DNA from 2 places in the Pseudoxanthomonas sp. CF385 genome. Region 1 is predicted to be linked to the other one. Evidence: predicted binding sites of a transcription regulator. Region 1 holds the regulator's gene; the other holds the start of a gene.
What was found. Region 1 encodes FliA, which starts transcription of late flagellar genes. Its sites were predicted from a motif close to TAAAGTTTNNCNNNCNNNGGCCGATAA; they were not measured.
Positions count from the first base shown of each region.

Region 2: BLT45_RS13220 (GGDEF domain-containing protein) is a predicted target of FliA. The motif match lies at 1,825-1,851, and genes of this name have one in related genera.

Region 1 covers NZ_FNKZ01000003.1:181,102-184,479, reverse strand. The annotation lists gene BLT45_RS16280 (chemotaxis protein CheA) at 1-221, opposite strand, end outside; gene BLT45_RS18635 (hypothetical protein) at 249-383, opposite strand; gene BLT45_RS16275 (protein phosphatase CheZ) at 419-1,030, opposite strand; gene cheY (chemotaxis response regulator CheY) at 1,030-1,410, opposite strand; gene BLT45_RS16265 (RNA polymerase sigma factor FliA) at 1,528-2,280, opposite strand; partial or broken gene BLT45_RS16260 (MinD/ParA family protein) at 2,277-3,089, opposite strand; gene flhF (flagellar biosynthesis protein FlhF) at 3,145-3,378, opposite strand, start outside.
Region 2 covers NZ_FNKZ01000002.1:634,757-638,134, forward strand. The annotation lists gene mgtE (magnesium transporter) at 1-19, shown strand, start outside; gene BLT45_RS13205 (DUF1294 domain-containing protein) at 26-637, shown strand; gene BLT45_RS13210 (carboxylesterase family protein) at 687-1,490, shown strand; gene BLT45_RS13215 (hypothetical protein) at 1,493-1,768, shown strand; gene BLT45_RS13220 (GGDEF domain-containing protein) at 1,909-3,378, shown strand, end outside.

The DNA.
Region 1 (3,378 bases):
CCGAGGGTCTCCTCCGCCGCGTGGCAGAGATTGACCATCGCCTGGATGCCGAGGAAGCCGGCGCCGCCCTTGAGCGTGTGGAAGCCACGGAAGACCGCGTTGAGCTGTTCGCTGTCGGTCGGGTCCTGCTCGAGCGTGACCAGCTGTTCGCCCAGGCGGTCGAGGATTTCCTGGGCTTCGATCAGGAAGTCGGCGGCGATTTCGGGCGTGACGGCGGACATGGACAGGCGGTTACCGGAAGCGGTCGATCAGCGGGCGGGGTGGACCAGGTGTGGCGCGGCGGCGCGGCGCGCGGTCAGGCGCCGCGCGATCGCATCGCAGGCCAGCAGCAGCCCGACGAACAGCAGGAGGAGGGGATGGCGATGGACGGAACGGTGGCGCATGGCAGGTCTCCGGTTCCGCAGCGCCCGGCCGTGGGCTACAGGCCCAGGCCGGAGAGCAGGTCGTCGGCGTCGTCCTGCGAGAACGCGTTGCGGTCAAGACCAGCAACGGCCGGACCGGCGAGTTCTGAAGTCTCTTTCTTCTCCGGCGGCGGCAGCCCGAGCGCACCGAAGCCCTCGTGCACGCGACGGACGATGCCGGCGACCCGGCGGATGATCTGGCCGGTAAGGTCCTGGTAGCTCTGGGCGAGCGCCATTTCCGACAGGCCCTTGCCGATGCTGTCCACCAGCGCGGCCTGTTCGGCCGACAGCGCGGTGCCCTTGAGCTGGGTGGCGTAGCCCCGGCACTGTTCGGCCAGGTCCAGCGTCTTGTGGCTGGCCTGTTCGGTCATCTCGACGACGTGGTCGAGGCGCGAGCAGGCATCGTCGAGTTCGCCGGCGTCGGTCGGCGGCAGTTCGCCCAGGGTCTGCGCCAGTTCGCGGGCGAGGCGACCCAGGCCCTGCATCATCGGCTGCGTGCGCCAGGCGGCGATGGTGTCCAGCTCGCGGCGCCAGCCGGCCTCGTCGCCCTGTTCCAGGGCATCGAGCGCGTGCTGCAGCCTTTCCACCAGCGCGGCGCGCGCCCCGGTGATGTCGGCGACGGCGTTCATCAGGCAGCGGCTCCCAGGCGTTCGAAGATCTTGCCCAGCTTCTCTTCCAGCGTCTGCGCGGTGAACGGCTTGATGATGTAGCCGTTCACGCCGTTCTGTGCGGCTTCGATGATCTGCTCGCGCTTGGCCTCGGCGGTGACCATCAGCACGGGCAGGGTCTTGAAGCGTTCGTCGGCGCGGATCGCTTTCAGCAGCTCGATGCCGGTCATGCCGGGCATGTTCCAGTCGGTGACCACGAAGTCGAAGCTGCCCTGCGCCAAGGCCGTCAGCGCGCTGTTGCCGTCTTCGGCTTCGGCGGTGTTGGTGTAGCCCAGGTCGTTGAGCAGGTTCTTGATGATGCGGCGCATGGTGGAAAAATCGTCCACGATCAGGATGCGCATGTTCTTGTTGGCGGTCACTTCGAACTCCAGTAAAGCGTGCCCGGTCAGGGGCGAGGGCAGGGCAGGGGCTGCACGCGGCGGCCTACCGGAGCCTTATCGGCAGGCCGCGGGAAATCTTCAGTCTTGGTCTTCCAGGCCGGCGTCGGCCTTCTCGAACACCTGCAGGCGGCCGCGCAGGCGGACCATGGCCTGGCCGTGGATCTGGCAGACGCGGGACTCGCTGACGCCGAGCACCGCACCGATTTCCTTCAGGTTGAGTTCTTTCTCGTAGTACATCGACAGCACCAGCTGTTCGCGCTCCGGCAGGTGGCCGATGGCCTTGACCAGCTGCTGGCGGAACTCGCTGCGCTCCAGGTTCTGCTGCGGCGACGGGCCACCGGTGCGGGCGGTGTTCGGTTCGCCGTGGTCGTCGATGTGCGATTCCAGGCTGAGCACCTGCCCGCGCGCGGCGTCCTCCATCAGACGCAGGTATTCGGGCAACGGCATCTCCATCGCCGAGGCGACTTCGGTGGCGATGGCGGCGCGGCCGGTGCGCTGTTCGATCTCGCGCACGGTGGCGGCAGCCTGGCGCGCGCGGCGGTGCACCGAGCGCGGCACCCAGTCGCCGCGGCGGATTTCGTCGATCATCGAACCGCGGATACGGATCGAGGCGTAGGTTTCGAACGAAGCGCCCTGTTCGGCGTCGTAACTGCGCGAGGCTTCGATCAGGCCGATCATGCCGGCCTGGATCAGGTCGTCGATCTCCACGCTGGCCGGCAGGCGCGCCGCGAGGTGGTGGGCGATGCGGCGGACGAGGTCGGCGTGCTGGGTGACGGAGTCCGTAGCGGCGCTGCGCTGCACGGCGCGGTAGTGGGCGGCGGCGGTGTTCATGCGGCCACCCCCCGCTGGATCAGGCGTTCGACGAAGAACTCCACGTTGCCGCGCGCGCCCTGCGGCGGCTGCCAGCGGGCGGCCACGCGGGCGATGTCGGTGATGGCGCGCGCCGACGGGCTGCCCGGGTAGGCCTTCACGACGGCCTGCTGGCGCTGCACCGCGCGGCGCAGCCAATCGTCCTGCGGCACGGCGCCCAGGTAGTGCAGGGCGACGTCGCCGAGGAAGCGCTCGCAGACGCGGGCCAGCTTCTCGTACAGCTTCCGGCCCTCGTTGGGGTCGCGGACCATGTTGGCGATGACGTGCACGCGGTCCAGGCCGCGTTCGCGCGCCAGCACCTTGATCAGGGCGTAGGCGTCGGTGATCGAAGCCGGCTCGTCGCAGACCACGACGACCGTGTCCTGCGCGGCCTGGCAGAAGGTCAGCACGCTGTCGGTGATGCCGGCGGCGGTGTCGACGACCATGACGTCGAGCGCACGCTGCAGTTCGGAGAACACATTGACCAGGCCGACATGCTCGGCCGGCGTCAGTTCGGCCATGTGGCGGAAACCCGACGAGGCCGGCACCACCATCAGGCCTTCGGGGCCTTCCAGCAGTACGTCTTCGAGCTGGCAGCGGCCGGCGACGAGGTCGGCGAGGGTGAACTTCGGCGACAGGCCGAGCAGCACGTCGACGTTGGCCAGGCCGAGGTCGGCGTCCATCAGCAAGGTGCGCTTGCCCATTTCGGCGAGCGAAATCGCGAGGTTCACGGAGACGTTGGTCTTGCCCACGCCGCCCTTGCCGCCGGTGATGGCGATGACGCGCACCGGATGGAACGCGGCGGGGATCGGCGGGGTGCTGCGCGGATTGGTCTGCAGCAGGTGGTCAGGCGACATGGGTGGCCTCGGTCGAGCAGGGTTCGTCGGCTTCGCGGCGCAGCTGGTCCAGCCGCAGCACGAGGTGGGCGCTGTTGGCGCGGTGGAGGTCGTCGGGCACGCGCTGGCCATCGGTCACCCAGGCCATCGGCAACTGGTGGTCGACGACCACCGAAAGCGCGCTGCCCAGGCGGCCGGTCTCGTCCAGCTTGGTCAGCACCACGCCTTGCGGCTGCACGGTGCT
Region 2 (3,378 bases), on a different contig from region 1:
ACTGATCCTGCTGCACTGAGCCCCCATGGAGCGACTGGGCAAGGTCAGCGAATGGAACGACGATCGCGGCTTCGGCTTCATCGTAACCGTCGATGGCGAGCCCGCGCGCGTGTTCTTCCACGTGCGCGACTATCGGCTCGACGGTCGTCGTCCCGAGCTCGGTGAGCTGGTGAAGTTCACCGCGCAGCGCCAGCCCGATGGCAAGTGGCGCGCGCAGGCGGTACAGCGGACGGTTCCCGTCTCGCGCCAAGCGAAGCCCGCCGCACGTGCCGCCGCAGCGCCGCGCCCCGCGTCCCCACTCACCGGGGCGACGACGGTGGTGCTGTACGCGCTCCTCATCGGCTGGGCGATCCGCGGCGACAGGCTTCCGTTCGAAGCGGTGTTCGTCGTGCTGGGGCTCTCCGCGATTACCTTCGTGGCATATGCGCTGGACAAACATGCGGCGCAGACAGGTCGCTGGCGCACGCCGGAATCCACCCTGCACCTGCTCGAGCTCGCCGGCGGCTGGCCTGGCGCATGGGTCGCGCAGCAGCTGCTCCGCCACAAGTCGCGCAAGCCCGCCTATCGCGTGGCGTTCTGGGCGATGGTGGTGCTGCATGGCACGGCGCTCACGGCATGGTTGTGGACGCGCGGGTGAGCGCGAGGCGGTATCCTGCCCGCGTCGTCGCCATCGGATCCCGCCCGCCATGCGTCTTGCCGTCCGTTTCGCTTTCGCGTCCCTGTTGCTGATCCTGTTGAGCGCCTGCCAGACCATGCCCACCTCGACCACCGGTGAATTCGTCTCGCGCGAGGTCGCGCTGGACGGCAAGACCTACCGCTACCAGGTCTTCGTTCCCGCATCGCGCTTCCGCACCGGTGAGGTGCCGACGGTGCTCTTCCTCAACGGCTCCGGCGAGCGCGGCAGCGACGGCGTGAAGCAGACCATGGCCGGGCTGGGGCCTTACCTGCGCCAGCACGCGGCGGACTTCCCGGCGCTGGTGGTGTTCCCGCAGGCGCCCGAAGACACGGAATGGACCGAGGACGCCGGCCCGATCGCGTTCGCCACGCTGGCTGCCGCGATGCGCGAGTTCAAGGGCGACCCGGCGCGCGTTTACCTGACCGGCATGTCGATGGGCGGCTACGGCACCTGGGAACTCGCGCTCCAGCAGCCGACCCGCTTCGCCGCGCTGGTGCCGATCTGCGGCGGCGTCACCGTCGACTGGACGGATGCGCGGCCCGGCCTGCGCGCCCACACCGTCGCCAACGCGGCCGATCCGTTCGCCGCCACCGCGCAACGGCTGAAGGACGTGCCGGTGTGGATCTTCCACGGCGGCAAGGACGACGTGGTCCCGCCGTCGCAGTCGCGCCGCATGGACGCCGCCCTGAAGGCCGTCGGCGCACACGATGCGCGCTACACCGAGTTCCCCGACGCCAACCACAACAGCTGGGACGCGACCTACGCGTACGCCCCGATGTGGGACTGGCTGTTCGTCCAGCGCCGGGGCCGCTGACCATGGCCGAGCTGGTCGAGGACTATTTCGCCGACGGCTGGCGCGAGCGCTCGCTGGGCTGTCCCTGCGGCTGGGAAGGCGACAGCCGCGGCATGGCGATGGAGCTGCACGACGCGGTCACCGACTACGCCTGCCCGAGTTGCGGCAACCTGCTGCTGATCGTCAGCCACCCGGACCTCGCGCGGGTGCGCCAGGCGGCGGCCGCCGGCAATGCGGAAGCCGCGGGCCAACTGGCCATCATCGAAGAGGCCCTGGCGCGCTTCCCCACGCCCGACTGAGGCGCAGCCTCCGTCACGCTTCGCCACCGCCGTGGGGCCGGACCTCCATCGCGCCCTCAACCGCCGCCGATCCCGGCCGATAACCCGGCATCCCCTGGTGGCTGACGGGCATCCGCCCATGGCCGTGCGAGCGACTTCCGATGGCTGACGTGGCCGACGACAACTCCGGAAATTCTGGCGGCTTGCGCCGGTTTTGGTCGCGCCGGCGCGAGGCCACCCCGTCCACGTCGCACGAACTCGCCACAACGGGCGCGGCCAGGTCGCGGCCGGCGATCAGCAGCGCGCAGCTGCAGGCGCTGTTCGCGCATGCAGAAGAACCCGCAGCGCTCCTCTCCGCCTTCGCCCACGGCGTCGCCGGCCTGCCCGGCGAACTCCAGGGCATGGGCGAGCGCCTGCAGTCCGCGCACGCGGACAGCGACTGGCCGCGCTACGGCCGCGCGATGCGCCAGCTCGTCGACAAGTACATCCGCACGATCCAGGACGAGCCGCTGTCCGGGGAAGCCGGGCAGTTGCGCGACCTGCTCCACCAGCTCCTCGTCGGCGGCATCGAACACCTGTTGCGCGACGACGCCGCCCTGTTGCCGCAGGCGCACGCGCTGGCCGACCGGGTGCGCCAGTGGCAGCCGGCGCAGCCGCTGGAGCCGCTGGGCGCGGAGCTGAAGGAGCTCTGCGTCCAGGTCGGCCTGCGCACGCATGAGGTCAACGACGCGCAGGAACTGATGCGCAGCCTGTTCGACCTGCTGTTGGAGAACGTCGGCGAACTGATCGAGGACGGCAGCTGGCTGCAGGACCAGATCGGCGCGGTACGCCAGCTGCTGGCCGGTCCGCTGGACCGCACGTCGCTGGAACAGACCCGCGCCGGCCTGCGCGAGGTGATCTACAAGCAGGGCCTGCTGAAGCAGGGGCTGGCCGAATCGAAGGCCTCGATGAAGGAAATGATGGTCACCTTCGTCGAGCGCCTGGACGGCATGGCCAACAGCACCGGCGAATTCCACGACCGCATCAGCTTCCATGCCCAGGCCGTGCGCGAGAGCCGCAGCATCGCCGAGCTCGGCAAGCGGATGGAGGACATCCTGCAGGACACCGCCGAGGTGCAGGCGCAGGCGTTGCGGTCGCGCGACAGCCTGATCGAGGCCCGCCGCGAAGTGGAAGCCGCCGAGCAGCGCGTGGCCGACCTGGAAGTCGAACTGCAATCGGTGTCCGAGCTGGTCCGCGTCGACCAGCTGACGGATGCGCTGAACCGCCGTGGCTTCGACGAACTGTTCAAGCGCGAGTCGGTGCGCGCACTGCGCAGCGGCCAGACCCTGAGCCTGGCGATGCTGGACCTGGACGACTTCCGCCACATCAACGCCGCGCACGGCCATCTGGGCGGCGACGCCGCGCTGTGCCACGTGGTGGTGATGGCACGCGCCACGCTGCGCGCGAGCGACGCCATCGCGCGCTTCGGCGGCGAGGAATTCGTGCTGCTGCTGCCGGAGACCAGTTTCCTGGAAGCCACCGGCACGCTGGAACGGCTGCGCGGCCGGCTGTCGCACAAGCCGCTGATCTACGAAGGGCGCGGCATCATGGTGACCTTCAGCGCCGGCGTGGCGCGCTGGCGTCCAGGCGAA